DNA from 2 places in the Acinetobacter chenhuanii genome. Region 1 is predicted to be linked to the other one. Evidence: riboswitches for the same ligand, from Rfam matches in the RefSeq annotation. Region 1 holds a riboswitch; the other holds the start of a gene.
The links. Region 1 has a riboswitch for manganese ahead of ABLB96_RS01835 (TMEM165/GDT1 family protein). Riboswitches for the same ligand answer to the same signal wherever they lie in the genome.
Positions count from the first base shown of each region.

Region 2: it holds a riboswitch for manganese, as region 1 does, so the genes downstream of both, ABLB96_RS08855 (sodium:calcium antiporter) here and ABLB96_RS01835 (TMEM165/GDT1 family protein) in region 1, are expected to answer to the same signal.

Region 1 covers NZ_CP157428.1:355,852-364,540, reverse strand. The annotation lists gene lpxC (UDP-3-O-acyl-N-acetylglucosamine deacetylase) at 1-272, shown strand, start outside; gene ABLB96_RS01855 (DciA family protein) at 370-810, opposite strand; gene ABLB96_RS01850 (M23 family metallopeptidase) at 918-1,610, shown strand; gene aceE (pyruvate dehydrogenase (acetyl-transferring), homodimeric type) at 1,862-4,579, shown strand; gene ABLB96_RS01840 (2-oxo acid dehydrogenase subunit E2) at 4,582-6,519, shown strand; yybP-ykoY riboswitch at 6,734-6,930, shown strand; gene ABLB96_RS01835 (TMEM165/GDT1 family protein) at 6,946-7,521, shown strand; gene ABLB96_RS01830 (MBL fold metallo-hydrolase) at 7,789-8,586, shown strand; gene ABLB96_RS01825 (YkgJ family cysteine cluster protein) at 8,678-8,689, shown strand, end outside.
Region 2 covers NZ_CP157428.1:1,854,507-1,863,195, reverse strand. The annotation lists gene ABLB96_RS08860 (EAL domain-containing protein) at 1-522, opposite strand, end outside; gene ABLB96_RS08855 (sodium:calcium antiporter) at 882-1,883, opposite strand; yybP-ykoY riboswitch at 1,895-2,090, opposite strand; gene dmeF (CDF family Co(II)/Ni(II) efflux transporter DmeF) at 2,133-3,065, opposite strand; gene ABLB96_RS08845 (MFS transporter) at 3,281-4,477, opposite strand; gene ABLB96_RS08840 (LysR family transcriptional regulator) at 4,581-5,492, shown strand; gene mutS (DNA mismatch repair protein MutS) at 5,847-8,492, shown strand; gene ABLB96_RS08830 (GNAT family N-acetyltransferase) at 8,556-8,689, shown strand, end outside.

The DNA.
Region 1 (8,689 bases):
TAGATAATGCAATTGGTGTGGATGATACAGGAGTCGTGAACGAAGAAGGTTTACGATTTGCTGATGAATTTGTTCGACATAAAATTTTAGATGCAGTGGGTGATTTGTATCTACTTGGTCATCAAATTATTGCCAAGTTTGATGGGTACAAGTCAGGACATGCTTTGAATAATCAGCTATTACGCAATGTTCAAAGTGATCCGAGTAATTATGAAATTGTAACATTTGATGACGAGATGGACTGTCCAATTCCATACGTGAGTGTGACATAAGTCATTGTCTTTATTTGGCTACGTTATAATGTAACACTATAAAGTGTGATTTTTATCACATAATAAGAACGATTCTAATTAAGAAATGGAAAGCTCATCATTTTTTATTGCTTGCCAAACGTAGTAAAGCTTGGCTAAGCTTAGGGTCGCTCACGAAGTCGGCGGCACTACGTAACATTTCTTGTGTTTCCGGGGGGATGGATTTAGAAGGCTCAGATGGGGGCGTTATAGAAGTAGTTTTATTTCTTAAACGAACTTGAATTCTTTGTAAGTCTTTTAATCCTTCAAGTTGAGATAATTTAGATATATATTGGCTCTGTAAATAGCTGAGTTGACTAATCATTGCCTGATTTTCACCAGTAATAATTAAAGAGCCATTTTGATAACACACAACCTGCCATTGTTCCGGTTGGGGCAATAAGGGTTGGATTATTTTCGTAAGTCTTTGCCATTGCGCGACTTGCGTTGTTAGAAACGTAAGGTTTCCTGTTTTTATGTGTTTTCCGGTTTGTTGAAAAACGTTATCGGGTTTGGACATGGGTCATTCTCAGATAGATTCTTGTCTTTATCTTAAGCGTTCATTTCAATCGATATCAAGGAAGAGATCATAAGGAACTTGAGTAAGAACAGTTTCAAGAGGTTTTTATGCACACGCGTCGTATTTTATTAGCGTTTTCACTTGCCGCTTCGGCAGCATCAGTTGCTTTTGCAGATTATCAAAATATTAACCAATCTACTGACTCAGATCGATTGGAACAGTTATCAAAAACATTATCTCAAGGTTCATATACTCATCCTGATGATTTAGATCTTCCGGCGAGTGCTAAAGTTTCAGTCACTTTACGCCCAAAAACAGTTGAGCTCAACAACGACTCACTGGCAAAAAAATATGGTCATACGACTGCTAAAAGCTCTTTCAATGCCTCTTCTTCAAATCCTTATTCTTGGTTAGTGTCTCATCCTCTACCTGATAGTGTACGTGTTTCTTCTAACTTTGGTGGTCGCACTATGAGTGGTCGTGCAGAACATCATGGTGGTTTAGATATGTCAGCGCCAAGTGGCACACCTATCTATGCAACAGGTCCTGGTATTGTAACTAAATCGGGCTGGGGTACAGGTTATGGTCAATATGTTGAAATTAACCATGGTAATGGTTATTTAACGCGTTATGCACATGCTTCACGTCTAATGGTTCGTGTGGGTGATCAGGTTTCTGCTGGCGACCATATTGCGAACGTGGGTTGTACAGGTCGCTGTACTGGGCCACATTTACATTACGAAGTAGTTAAAGATGGTCAACGTAAGAATCCATCAACTTACTTAGCAATGTTGCCTTAATTACATTTCTTATAAGATCAAGGTTATTAAATTTTTGAATCTGAAAATGAACATAAACCTTTCTTAACGTAATAATCGTATAAAAAAACGCCTATATTGGCGTTTTTTTGTTATTTTGAGTCATGCTCGGTCAATGACTATTCATTCAGAAAATAATAGGGCCCCCTCACATTCACCCGTGGCAATAACTTGAGAGGGGCAAAACGTGGTAAAAATACAAAGTAGATTAGAGAACAAGGAACAGGTGAATTATGGCGTTTTACGGTGACTCCGACGCACAAGAAACCCAAGAATGGCAAGATGCATTCGATTCAGTTTTACAACATATGGGAACTGAGCGAGCGGCATTCTTGTTGGAAAAACTTTACCAACAAGCAATTGCTAAGCATGTTCCAATTCAACGTCTCAATACACCTTACTTAAATACAATTTCTGTTGAAGAGCAACCTGCAATGCCAGGCGACCAAGATATGGAACGCCGTATTCGTGCATTGATTCGTTGGAATGCCTTAGCAATGGTACTTCGTGCGAATAAAACAGGTGATGATTTAGGTGGTCACTTAGCGAGCTTCGCATCAAGTGCAACATTATATGACGTAGGTTTTAACCATTTCTTCCGCGCAAACAGCAATAACTTTGGCGGAGATATGATTTATTACCAAGGACACTGTGCTCCTGGTATTTATGCACGTTCATTCCTCGAAGGACGTTTAACGGAAGAACAGTTAAGTAATTTCCGCCGTGAAGTTGGCGGTAACGGTTTACCAAGCTATCCACATCCATATTTAATGCCGGACTATTGGCAATTCCCAACCGTATCAATGGGTCTTGGTCCAATCATGTCGATTTATCAGGCACACATTCAAAAATATTTGATGAATCGTGGCTTGATCAAAGAAGAAGATCGCAAAGTCTGGGCATACCTTGGCGATGGTGAGATGGATGAGCCAGAAAGTACTGGTGCAATTTCACTTGCTGGTCGTGAAAAGCTTGATAACCTCATTTGGGTGGTTAACTGTAACTTACAGCGTCTAGATGGCCCTGTACGTGGTAACGGTAAAATCATTCAAGAACTAGAATCTTTATTCCGTGGTGCAGGCTGGCGTGTCATTAAAGTGGTATGGGGTCGTCATTGGGATCCACTACTTGCAAAAGACAGCTCAGGCGCTTTAAAAGCGGTAATGGAAGAAACGGTTGACGGTGAGTACCAACGCTATCAAGTAAAAGGTGGTGCATACACACGTGAGAAATTCTTTGGCAAGTACCCTGAAGCTGCGGAACTTGTAAAAGATTTAAGCGATGAAGACATCGATAATCTTAACCGTGGTGGTCATGACCCGTACAAAGTTTTTGCTGCCTATGCAGAAGCAATGAAAGCTAAAGGTCAACCAACAGTGATTCTTGCGAAAACTGTTAAAGGTTACGGTTTGTCTGAAGAAATTGAAGCGGTGAACAAGACTCACCAAATCAAGAAAATGCAGATCGACTCTTTGAAATATGTACGTGACCGTTTTAACCTGCCATTTACAGACGATAAGTTAGAAGAGCTTCCATTCTACCGCCCAAGTGAAAACTCTCCAGAAATGAAGTACATGAAGGCACGTCGTGAAGCATTAGGTGGTTACCTACCTGCACGTCGTAAAGAGAGTGAAACTTTAGCGATTCCTGAATTATCTGTATTTGATGCAGTATTAAACGGTTCAGGTGGTAAAGAGCAATCTACCACTATGGTGATGGTTCGTTTAATTGCTGCTTTACTTAAAGAAAAAGCAATTAAAGACCGTGTAGTACCAATCGTTCCAGACGAAGCACGTACTTTTGGTTTGGAAGGTATGTTCCGTCAGCTCGGTATTTATGCCGCTCACGGTCAAAAATATACTCCAGAAGACCAAGAACAGTTAATGCATTATCGTGAGGCAAGTGATGGTCACATGCTTCAAGAAGGGATTAACGAAGCTGGTGCGATGAGTGCGTGGGCTGCGTTAGCGACAAGTTATTCAACCAATAACTTGCCAATGATTCCAATGTATATGTACTACTCAATGTTTGGTTTCCAACGTATTGGTGACATTGCATGGGCTGCTGGTGATGCACAGGCACAAGGTTTCTTGTTGGGTGCGACCGCTGGCCGTACAACATTGAACGGTGAAGGTTTACAGCACCAAGATGGTCATTCACATATCTTGGCGAACACAATTCCAAACTGTGTATCTTATGATCCATGTTTTGGTTATGAATTGGCTGTGATCGTACACGACGGTTTACAACGTATGTATGTGAACCAAGAGCGAGTGTTCTATTACCTAACGGTAATGAACGAAAACTACGAGCATCCTGCAATGCCAGAAGGCGCTGAGGAAGGCATTAAGCGTGGTATGTACTTGTTCGAAAAAGATGAAAAAGCAACTGTTCAATTACTTGGTTCAGGTGTAATTCTTCGTGAAGTGATTAAAGCTGCGAAAATCTTACGTGATGAATACCAAATCCACTCAAACGTTTGGAGTGTAACAAGCTTCAATGAGTTGTCACGTGATGGTATGGCATGTGAAGAATACAACCGCTTACACCCACTTGCTGAAGAAGTGAAAGAGTCTTGGGTATCTAAGCAATTACGTGGTACGGAAGGTATTGTAGTTTCTGCTACAGATCATATGCGTGCGTACAGCGAACAAATCCGTGCATATCTTCCAGATGGTCGTCCATTTGTTGCATTAGGTACAGATGGTTACGGTCGCTCAGATACACGTGCGAATTTACGTAGTTTCTTTGGTGTTGATGCTGCACATATCGTTGTTGCTACTTTGAAAAAATTAGCTGACGAAGGTGAAGTAGATGCTCGTTTAGTGAAAGATGCGATTTCTAACTTTGAGTTAGATACGGATCGTCCAGTTGCATGGGCTCCACAAGCGCATCCAGAAGTTCAGGCAGTTGCTGAATACAATGAAACGCAAACAGGTGAGGGGAACTAAGCATGCAAATTAAGACCCCTGATATTGGTGTAGATAAAGCAAACGTCGCTGAAATTTTAGTAAAAGTTGGCGACCGCGTTGAAGTTGACGACAGTATCGTTGTGCTTGAGTCAGATAAAGCAACTGTTGAAGTGCCTAGCACTTCAGCAGGTGTGGTAAAAAGCATCTTGATTAACCAAGGTGATGATGTGACTGAAGGCGTTGCTTTGATTGAAATCGAAGCAGAAGGTGCAGCACAAGCAGCACCAGCAACTGCTCAACAAACTCAAGCTTCAGCTCAGCCTGTTGCCGCTACATCAACTGCAACTGTTGATGTGACTGTACCTGACATTGGTGTTGAAAAAGCATTGGTTGGTGAAATCCTCGTTAAAGTGGGTGACCAGATTGATGCTGAACAAAGTATTGTTGTTGTAGAGTCAGATAAAGCAACTGTAGAAGTTCCAAGCAGTGTTGCGGGTACTGTAGAAAGTATTCAAGTGAAAGAAGGCGATACTGTTAAAGAAGGTGTTGTTCTTATTCAAGTGAAAACAGCAGCTGCGTCTAATGCGCAAGCAGAAGCTCCTGCTACTACAGCAGCTCCAGCTGCGGCGGCTGAACCTGTTGCTGCCAAGCAAGAAACTGTAGCAGCGGCTCCAGCTCAATCTGGTCCAGTTGATATCAATGTTCCTGATTTGGGCGTAGATAAAGCAGTTGTTGCTGAAATCTTGGTTCAAGTTGGCGATAAAGTTGATGTGGATCAAAGCCTTGTTGTTGTCGAGTCTGATAAAGCAACTGTAGAAGTTCCAAGTACTGTTGCAGGCGTTGTAAAAGCAATTCACTTACAGGCAGGTCAACAAGTTTCTCAAGGCGTGTTGCTTGCAACAATTGAAGCTGAAAGTCAAGCACCTGCTGCTCCAGTGGCAAAAGCAGAAGCGGCGCCAGCTCCACAGGCTGCAGCCCCTAAAGCAACAGCTCCTGCTGCAACTCAGTCTGCACCTGTAGCGTCGACATCTGGTACTGACAAGCTAACCAAAGAGCAAGAAGCCGAAAACGCTAAAGTGTATGCAGGTCCTGCTGTTCGTAAGCTTGCTCGTGAACTTGGCGTGATTTTGTCACAAGTTAAAACTTCTGGTGAGCATGGCCGTGTTGTTAAAGAAGATATCTTTGCTTATGTGAAGACTCGTTTAACTGCACCACAAGCAGCGCCAGTTGCGGCGACTGCACCAGCAGTTTCGGGTTTGCCAAAGCTTCCTGATTTCACTGCGTTTGGTGGCGTGGAAGAAAAAGTACTGACGCGTTTGCAGCAAGTATCAATTCCGCAACTGTCATTGAACAACTTTATTCCGCAAGTCACCCAGTTTGATTTGGCTGATATTACTGAGTTAGAAGATTGGCGTAATGAGCTGAAAGGTAACTTCAAAAAAGAAGGTATCAGCCTGACGATTATGGCGTTCATTATCAAAGCGGTTGCGCATTTGTTGAAAGAAGAGCGTGAGTTCGCAGGTCATCTATCTGATGACGGTAAATCAGTGCTCTTGCGCAATGAAATCCATATGGGAATTGCGGTAGCAACACCTGATGGTTTAACTGTGCCAGTACTTCGTAACCCAGACCAAAAATCAATTAAGCAAATTGCAGTTGAATTGGGTGTATTAGGTCAAAAAGCACGTGATAAGAAATTAACACCGAAAGACTTGCAAGGTGCGAATTTCACCATTTCAAGTTTAGGTGCAATAGGTGGTACGGCATTTACACCACTTGTGAACTGGCCACAAGTTGCAATCTTGGGTATTTCACCTGCAACGATGCAGCCTGTATGGAATGGTAAAGACTTTGATCCACGCTTAATGTTGCCGTTGTCATTGTCTTATGACCACCGTGTAATTAATGGCGCAGATGCAGCTCGCTTTACCAATAAACTTACGAAACTTCTTAAAGATATTCGTACTTTATTAATCTAATATTCTGAAATAATTAACTAAAACCTCGCTTCGGCGGGGTTTTGTTTTGTTGCCTCTTTAAATATCAGGCTGGAACAAGCAATCGTTATATCGGGTTTATTCATATAAGCACTTATTTTGCTGTGTTATTCGGTGCTGTGTGTTTATTCGGGTGGGGGTGGGTAAATTTCTTGCTTGAACATTTGAAAAATAGAATGACTTGAATATAATAAACGCATACTTCATTGGGGAGTAGCCGCTATTCACAGCAAATGTGAATAGGTGATGGTCAACATAATTGTTCAACAGAACATGGTCATCATAGCTTAAACGTCTCATCGTTCCTGAGTTGGCAAGACCTTTGATTTACCACTCTGCAATCATTTTATGATATTTGGCTAGCAGGAGGGGTAGGTCATAGGCATTTATGCTAGCCAGAGAACCGAGATGCAAGAATTTCTGATTTCTACCTCAATTGTTGCCCTTGCTGAAATGGGCGATAAAACTCAGTTGTTGGCACTTTTATTATCTGCACGTTTTCGTAAGCCAATTCCTATTTTAATAGCGATTCTTTTAGCAACTCTAATTAACCATGGTATTTCTGCTGTACTTGGTCAGTGGATTACAACGGTTCTAAGTCCCGAAATTTTAGTCTGGGTGCTTGCGGTTGGCTTCATTGGTATGGCGTTCTGGATGCTTATTCCAGATAAGTTAGATGATGAAACAGATAGCATTAACAGATGGCAAAAATTAGGTGTTTTTGGTGCGACCTTTATTTTATTTTTCTTAGCTGAAATTGGTGATAAAACCCAAATTGCGACAGTCGCTTTAGCTGCACGTTATGAAAGCATTTTTTGGGTGATGCTCGGTACAACACTAGGAATGATGATCGCCAATGCACCCGCTGTATTTATTGGTAATAAATTGGCTGAACGTTTATCTATCTCACTCATTCATAAAATTGGTGCGGCTATTTTCTTCATCGTGGGTTTTTCTACACTAGTACAGCATTATTTCTTCTAAATTATTTTCAATTTATATAAAACGCATTCATTAAGGGTGCGTTTTTTTTTGAGTGTTTAAGTAGTTAAGCTTCAAGATAAAGTATATTTAAGGAGACTATAAAGATCGCCAATTTTTTGATGATTCATTTCTAGAATAAGAAAAGTAAAATCAATTTTAAAATATTATGAGAAATATCAAGCAATTCATTGCAAGCCTCTTAGAATCCCTTTATTTTAGTATGGATATAAAAATATCTAATATTTAAAAGTTTTTTGGGGAAATTAAATGGGGTTTGAAAAAACAACATCTCAGATATTATTTGATAATGGTGTGCATAAATGTATTAGTTTTACCAGCTTGGTCAAAGGTGAGGGCATACAAGCCAATCAATTTTTAATTATTGATCATGGACGAGCGGCTGTTATTGACCCAGGGGGTGATTTGACCTATGTCCCACTCACTATGGAACTTAATAAATATACTCGTCTTAAAAATCTAGACTATGTGATTGCTTCGCATCAAGACCCAGACATTATTACTTCAATGCCACGTTGGTTGGTCTATACAGATGCTAAAGTGGTTGCTTCTAAATTATGGGCACGATTTTTACCTCACCTGAATTCCTCATTTATGAGTGAGCGCATGAAAGGAAATTGGGAAGATCGTCTTATTGAGTTGCCAGATCGTGGGCAAGTGATCCAGTTGGGCGAATCAAAGCTTGTTATGGTTCCGGCACATTTTCTACATTCGGTAGGTAATTTCCAGTTTTATGACCCAGTTGCCAAAATTTTATTCTCTGGCGATATGGGGGCTTCAATTGTCGATGATGCTAGTCTGCCTCTAAAAGATTTTGATGCCCATGTGATGAAAATGAAAGCTTTTCACCAACGCTATATGTGTTCCAATAAAGTCATACGCTTATGGGTCAATATGGTTCGTCAAATGGATATTGAAATGATTGTGCCGCAGCACGGTATTCCATTTATTGGCAAAGAAATGATTAACCAGTTTTTAGACTGGATTGAAACATTGCCATGCGGCGTAGATTTAATGACTGAACAAATTTTTAGCTGTCCAACATAAAAAGTTAGGTTCAATATCTTGAGTCCAATTTGAAATTTTTTTAGGATTTTGCGTCACAGAAAAATTTTTGATGACGAGAATTTGAATAAAAATGTTATCTCAA
Region 2 (8,689 bases), 1.5 Mb from region 1:
AATCCATCCACCATGATCACGAATGCTTTCTGGTAAAGGGATTGCGCCAGCGATATTAAAAGAGCTGCCACTAAAAAATATAAAACATGTAATCGACAATACAATCAAAATAAATTGTAAGAAACTTGGATCACGGCGGTAATTTAAATACCCCAATATCGCTCCGGCAGGCAAAAACAAGTGTGCCACTCGCGGGTAATCAATACTCGCCACATCAAAAAACAGGCAAAACACCACTGGAAAAACCAGCAGCACGGCTTGGGATAAGAGAATACCCGCTGAAATTTGACGTATATACAGTAAAAAAAGACTAAATAGAGATATCATTGTGAAAAAGATATCCATACAAACAATAAGCCACATTTGTGCAATTGCGAAATATATTGTCCAAAACAAGCAAAAAATAAGGCAAATAAAGATATTGGCTTTGGCTGCAATAGTAAGTTGCTGATCCTTTATGGCACTATAATTTTTCTTTTGTTTTTTTAAGTAAGACGAAGCTATCATAAATAAATCAACCATAAAAATATTTCTACATAGATCCCCAATGTGATCATTGATACTCCATTTCAATATTTACTCATAAAACGTAATGTTTTATTTCCCTGTTCTTTATACTTTTCGTTTTAATGTAGGTATTGTTTTAATAATGCTGGTACAGTTCTGTTGTTTAATTGAACGATACTGTTTTTTAAGTACTCCTTAATTTTAAAGTATCATGACCTAACAATACATGCCTCTGCTACCAAGGTACAGCCTTTAAATGGTGAAAATTCAAACAAATGTCAAAAAATATGCGCTTATCGTAATCTTACACACCCGTAGGTGCATAAGATGACCTATTTAAGCATTTTGAAAATGGCTGATTTAGCCTTCAAGTTTTATCTAAGAGAAATAGCAACGATTACTGCAAAAACAGCATATAGACTGCTGACCGCAACTAATGCTCGGCCATCGACCGAACCACGGCGGAATAAAGCCCATAGAAATACAATAGCGAGTGCAGTAATCACACCAGATGCCAATAGCACGCCATCAAAGCGCCACGGTGTAAAGAAAATACCCAATGCACTTGGTATGGTCGCCTGAATCATCATGGCTCCGGAAATGTTTGCTAAAGCTAAACGTTCTTTGCCTTGGCGCACCCAAATCAGCGCATTCATAATTTCAGGTAATTCAGTTGCAACCGGACTCAGTAGCAAAGCAACCATGTGAGGCGGCCAGCTAAGTGCTGTACCAATCGCTTCTAGTTGAGCCACAAAGGTGTGTGATGCAATGCTAATCACAACTAAAGCCAACAAGACTTGTAGACCCGCCCAACCTAAAGATGGTTCGGCCGTATTTGGACGAAATTTGAGGGGTTCAAGTTCTTCTTCTTCAGCGCTTGTGTCAGATTCTCTAATCTCACGCCAGACATAAGCTGCATAAGCCGCCAAAAATAAAATGCCTAGCCAAGGCTTAATGGCAAATGCAACCAAACCAAGCGCTACTTTTAATACAAAGATTGCAAGGAAAGAAACCTGATCTCGACTTAAGCGAGCGTAATCAACTTGTACCTGATTTGATGCGCGTGCCAGCTTTTTACGATGAAGGATTAATACCAGACCAACAACAGCATAGCCCAACGTTGCCAAAACCAGTGGGCCACCCATTGCAGCCCCAACACCCAAGTCTTTTTGTTCTGGCGTATTACCAAATACAACGGCCATAAAAGTGACTGCACTTTCAGGTAGCGCTGTACCAAAAGCTGCGAGAACTGAGCCTACTGCGGTTGCACCGAGGTTAAGACGTTTACCAAACCATTCAATGCCGTTAACGAAATATTCGCAGGCGAGATAAATTGCCCCAGCGGACAAAAAGAATAAGATAAAAGTGAGGAGCATAGAATCATTCCAGCCGGGCGAACAAGAAACCATTGGCGCAACAACGCTCCTCGCCCGACTAGCAAAGTACGTTGTGGCCAAAGGTCTCGCCTAGCTCACACTGTATATATACAGCGGCTGAACACGCCATGAGATACTCATCTCAAGTTTGTTGACGTGCTCTTCCTAGCTGGGTACTAGGAATGGCTACTCCCCAATGACAATGGGGTGGATTTTAGCAGTGATTTCGTTGTAACTCTACTGCGTTGGTCAGACAAAATGTATTTCTACACTGGCATGTACAATTTCTTCGTGAATAGACAATGCTTTTTTGACCAAATCGGGGGTTAAATCTGTTCTATTCGTTTCTAAAGCCAAAATACATGAGAATTTTCCCTTACCTACTTTCCATACGTGTAAATCGGTAATTTTCACTTGGGACAATTGCTCTATAACTTCTTGGATTTCAGCGACAACGGGATGTGACATTTCGGCATCTAGTAACGTTTTTCCTGTATCACGTAAAAGTCCCCAAGACCACTGGGCAACAAGTATGGCTCCTACTATCCCCAATAGTGCATCTAAAAAATTCCATCCAAAATATTTACCAGCAAAAAGTGCAACTATGGCTAATACCGAAGTTACAGCATCGGCAACCACATGTATAAACGCAGCTTTATGATTTAAATCGTGATGATGATCATGATGGTGATGACTATGCCCATGATCGTGATGATGGTGGTGGTCATGGCTATCATGTAATAGCCATGCGCAGATTATATTGACAGCCAACCCTACAACAGCAATAGAAATCGCTTCATCATAGTGAATATCAACAGGATGAAGTAATCGCTCAATAGATTGGGCGCCCATCAAAAGCGCAACCACCATTAATATGATTGCACTGCTATAGCCCCCCAAAATTTCAATTTTCCAAGTTCCGAAACTAAAACGTTTGTCATGGGCATAACGGCGAGCCATTTTGTAAGCAATATAAGCCAGCCCTAGCGCAACCATGTGTGAACTCATGTGCCATCCATCGGCTAAAAGTGCCATGGAATTAAAGATCCACCCCCCTACAATTTCAAAAACCATCATCACGGCAGTTAGGATAGTTGCTATCAAAATTTTCTTTTGAGCCAGAGGGTTTCCTTCATCGAACTGATGAGAATGGTAACGTTCTAAGTTGCTATTGATTTCCATATTTATGGTCTTTTATTAATACTCCCCCATAGTATATATTTATTTGAAAGAAAATAGATTGCCTGACGACCAAGACAAGAAAATTTTTAATCAGTATTTACCCCTCAGGACTCATGTGCCAGAGTGAATTGAGCAAATGTACTATTCAAATTGGTAGAGCCAAAAGCCAAACTATTTGTACTCATGACTCTTTGCATGTACCGAAAACAGCGATTTTAGAATTCTTTCAGTTGAAAGCGTTTAGTCAGTTTCTTTTGCAAAACAAGAACCAAAATTGGGAATCCTGCTGCGGAAATTGCACATAACACCAGTAACTTATTTACACTTTGTGGTGCCATGGCGTGGTCTGATAATAAAAAAGCAGACAGGAAAAATGCGATGGTTGTCATGAGATACATGATTGATGTCTGTAATGAAGAGAATCCAGCTCTTTGCTGATCGTCAGGAAATTGCATCGTAACCACCGAAGATGACACCAAACGACTGTAAGAAGCGCCGAGAAATAAAGTAATAAATAACCCTGCCTGCTGATAGCCTAAAACTGGTATGAGCAAACTGAGTATAAAAACTATGGTTGAAGCTGTAGCCAACAGCAAAGCAGAAAAACGGGAAGTTAACAGGCCTGTAATTTTTGTAGATAGATAGCCTACAATGCCCCCACAAAAGAAAAGCCAAGGTAGTAGGTCTTGCGAAGCGCCCAATTGCTGAATCATTAATGGCGCTAGAATAGGAATAACCAGCATTGGACTAAACTGTACAAGCGCATTACTGGAGGCGAACAGTAAAGTATCTCCATCAAGAGACGGCGCTCGAAACACCTCTAAAGAGACTGGGTCTTTGGGTATAATGGATACCACCAATGGCAATGCCAACAGACACAATATAGCGATTACCCATAAAGCCACATGCCAACCATAATGTATACACAGATATATTAGAGTGGGCATTCCTACAATACTGACTATCGAAAATGACGCAATCACTGTCGCTAACATTTTTCCGCGTAAGTGCGGCGGTGCGTTGTTTATCAATATACTGATACCCACACCCATTGTTGTACCACCTACCAGCCCTGCACAAAATCGGAGAGCAAGCAGAAGACTAAAACTAGATGTGAAAGTTGTTAATAGTGTCAGTAAGCCTAGTAGTGCCATATTGGCAATTAAGAAATTTTTCTTATTGAAGTGATCAATCCGGTAAAAGGCTATAACGCCAGAAAGAACGGCTCCGAGTGTGTACATACCCGACACATAGCCTGAAAATGATACAGGCACAGAGCAATCTGTTGCCATAAAAACAAAAATGGGATTGAACACCATGTATTCCAGCGCATTGGTGAACTGGACAAAAGCAATCACAATCGCTATTCGTATAAGGGCTTTATGATTCAATGTTGGTGTGCCTAGAGGCATAGCAAGCAACCTATGGATGAAAGACACCCAAGTTTAATCGCTATCAATAGTGTTTATTATGTGCTAAAAATGGCACTTATTATTATCAAATTTGGGATAATTGATGCGATCGGCTTTTGATATTAATACTCTGAAAGTGTTCATTGCGGTGGTTGAAAGAGAAAGTTTTGTTGGGGCATCAAAAATCCTTGAAATGCCGACATCAAACGTGAGTCGTTGTATTTCCCAGTTAGAAGAAAAATTAGATCTACAGCTCATTGAGCGTAGCACCCGACATATGAAACTCACTCAGGCGGGACACCTACTCTATACCCGAGCAAAGCCATTACTAGAAGCGCTTGAGCAAACTGAAACAGAGTTAACGTTACGACAAATACAGCTCAAGGGTCCATTACGTATCTGTATTCCCAATGAAATAGGCCCTGCGCTGCTAGGTTCTGTTATTGCCGACTTCGCCTGCCAGTATCCAGACCTAGAAATTAGCTGTGTCACAAATTTGTCCGGTTTCGAGTCTCTGCGAGATGATCTGGATTTAGCGGTTATTATTACCCGTGGACAGCTAGATAACAGTGACTATATCGCCCGTCAGTTGGTGACGATCCCTTGCACTATTGTTGCAGCTCCTTCGGTCATTCAGCGTTATGGCACCCCTACTCATATCCAGCAATTTGAAGAGTTACCCTGTATTACAACAGTAACTGCACTCAAAGGTGCTCCTTGGCAGTTTGTAAATAAAAAGGGAGAGTTTGAAACAATCAAGGTCAAAGGGCATTATCGGGTAAACAGTGGAGAGATGGCAGGACAAGCTGCTGTAGCAGGTGTTGGTTTTGCAATTTTATCCAAACAAGCTTGCCAACCCTACATTAGCGATGGACGATTAATCGAAATTGAGTTTGAGCAATCGGCAGCGCCATTGCATTTGTTTGCGATTTATTCAAATCGTCGGTATTTACCCGCTAAAACAAGAGCGATTATTGATTTCATGCATGAGAAATTGAGTCATCTATCTTCATAAAACATAGCTTTTCACAAATATTTGCAATCTATATGTTCCCCAACAGGAGCTTTATTCACATTGCCAATCTTTATTTTGTCTATTGATCAAGCTGATAAGAGTACTTTCTTTTTGCTGTTTATTTCTTCACTCATTTTAGGAATCCTTTTTGCCAATCAGCCTCAATTTGTTAAGATGGCAACCTTGAGAAATTAAGTTAAGCTCTCTCACACTGTTGACTCAATTTTGACATAAAAAAGGTACACTAGAAGGTATACTTTTTTCTTAGATTAAATCCAATTCACACAGATATTGTTAGAATTGGCTAGATGACCAAACGTAAAATATTATTGATTTTTTAAGGGTTTATTACGCATGAATAGCGCTGAAATCATGGCTGATCTCTCCACCCACACTCCAATGATGCAGCAATATCTCAAGGTCAAAAAAGAATATCAACATGCGTTGCTGTTTTATCGTATGGGCGACTTTTATGAACTTTTTTTTGAAGACGCGCATTTAGCAGCCAAACTTTTAGGAATTACCCTAACCCATCGTGGTAAAGCAAACGGCAACCCGATTCCAATGGCAGGTGTTCCTTACCATTCAGCAGAAGGTTATCTTGCACGCTTGGTTAAAGCAGGCCGCACCGTTGCCATTTGCGAACAAGTCGGCGAAGTCACAGGCAAAGGCCCTGTTGAACGTAAAGTTGTTCGCATTCTTACGCCAGGTACTTTAACTGACGATGCACTACTTACAAGTTATCAGTCATCTAACCTTGTGGCGCTATGCATTCATCAAAACCAGATCGGTTTTGCTTTACTCGACTTAAGTGCGGGTATTTTTAAAGTTCAGCAACAAGACTACAAACCAGAACAACTTCCAATTGAACTTGCGCGCCTCATGCCAAGTGAAATTTTGATTGATGAAGATTTGGTTGACACTCATATTATTGAGCAAATTAAAAAGCACTTAGATTGCCCTGTTACCAAACGCCCAAATGTAGACTTCAATCTAAATAATGCACAAAAAACTTTATGTGATCAGTTCACGGTATCTACACTTTCTGGTTTTGGACTAGACCCATTACCTTTAGCTAAAGCTGCTGCTGCGGCTCTGATTCACTATGCTAAAGAAACCCAAAAAACGGCGTTACCGCATATTCGTTCAATTTTGCTGGAACAAAGTACAGACTTTATTGCGCTCGACCCAATCACGCGCCGTAACTTAGAAATTATTGAACCGTTATTTGATCATGGAACCTCTTTATTCCAACTTGTGAATGACTGTCAAACAGCAATGGGCGGGCGTTTACTGAGCCGTACGCTCACGCAACCTGTTCGCGATACCGCATTGCTCGATGCTCGTTTAGATGCGATTGAACAGTTAATTCAGGGGTATCATGAAAGCCCTGTTCGTCTAGTGCTTAAAGAAATTGGCGATATTGAACGTGTCTTAAGCCGTGTAGCGCTTGGCAGTGCTCGTCCACGCGATTTAGTTCAGCTTCGTCATGCTTGCGCGCAAATTCCAGCGTTAAGAACAGCTTTAACGCCAGTGATTCAAGCGAAAAAATCGAAACTATTAGTTCAACTTGATCAAGAACTTGGCGACTTTAAAGCGCTTCATCAACACTTAATGGCAGCTATTGTTGAAAACCCGCCAGTATTACTTCGTGATGGCAATGTAATTGCAGAAGGTTACGATGCTGAACTCGATGAATTACGTCAAATTCGTGATCATGCAGGTCAATTCCTCATTGATTTAGAAATTAAAGAGCGTGAACGTACTGGCATTAATACCTTAAAAATCGGTTATAACCGTGTCAGTGGTTACTACATTGAACTGACTCGTGCGCAAGCCGAGCAAGCCCCTGCCGACTATATTCGTCGCCAAACTTTAAAGAATGCTGAGCGTTACATTACGCCTGAGCTAAAAAGCTTCGAAGATAAAGTACTGTCAAGCGAGTCGCGTGCTTTAGCTCGTGAAAAAGCACTGTTTGAAGCTTTACTTGAAAACCTTCGCGAAAATATTGCTCATCTACAAATGATGAGTTCAGCAATTGCACAAATTGACGTGGTGGCAAACTTTGCACATCAAGCCCGTTTAAACAATTGGGCACGTCCAGAATTTACACCAGAAACGGGTATTAAAATTCAAGGCGGCCGTCACCCTGTGGTTGAGGCCCTAAGTAAAGCACCATTTACCCCAAATGATACTTTCCTTGATGTACAGCACCGCATGGCGATTATTACCGGCCCGAACATGGGTGGTAAATCTACGTTTATGCGTCAAACTGCATTAATTAGTTTGCTTGCTTACTGCGGTAGTTATGTTCCGGCCAGAGCTGCCAAGCTTGGCCCGATTGACCGTATTTTTACCCGTATTGGTTCAGCCGATGATTTGTCAACGGGTAAATCAACATTTATGGTTGAGATGACTGAAACTTCTCAAATTTTGCACCATGCAACTAATCAGTCGTTGGTGTTAATGGATGAAGTTGGCCGTGGTACGAGTACCTACGATGGTCTTTCTTTAGCATGGGCGTGTGTCATTGATTTAACCAAACGTGTTAAGTGCTTATGTCTGTTTGCGACCCACTATTTCGAATTGACCGAGTTAGGCAGTGAAGCAGGTATCGACAACTACCATGTAACTGCTCAAGAGTTAAATGGCAACCTGATTTTATTGCATAAAGTTCAACAAGGCCCTGCAAGCCAAAGCCATGGTTTACAAGTTGCGAAATTGGCTGGTATTCCTGCCAATGTTATTAAAGAAGCTCAAAAGCGTTTACGCATTTTAGAGAAGCAGCAACAGCAACACTTACAAACCAGCGTTCAAGACGATTTGTTTGCCACTATCGATTCAAATGCGATATCGAACACTCAAGTTATCGAGAAAGTGATTGAAATTGAAGTGCCTTCACCTGCTCTAGATTTGCTTAAGCAAATTGAAGTAGATAACTTGACGCCTCGTCAGGCACTTGAACAACTTTATGAGCTAAAAGCAGCGCTCAATTCATAATTATTTATTGAGCAAACATGTAAAAAACATGTTTGCTCTTACTCTAAGGAGAATAAAATTTCTATTTTCTTAAGGTCCCTGTTCTATGCAGAGATCGATTTAATTTGGCAACAAATTAGTCGACGAGAACTGATTACCCAACTCTATATACAAAAACAAGAACAATTAGAATTAACAGAATGTTTTTATGACGTTCA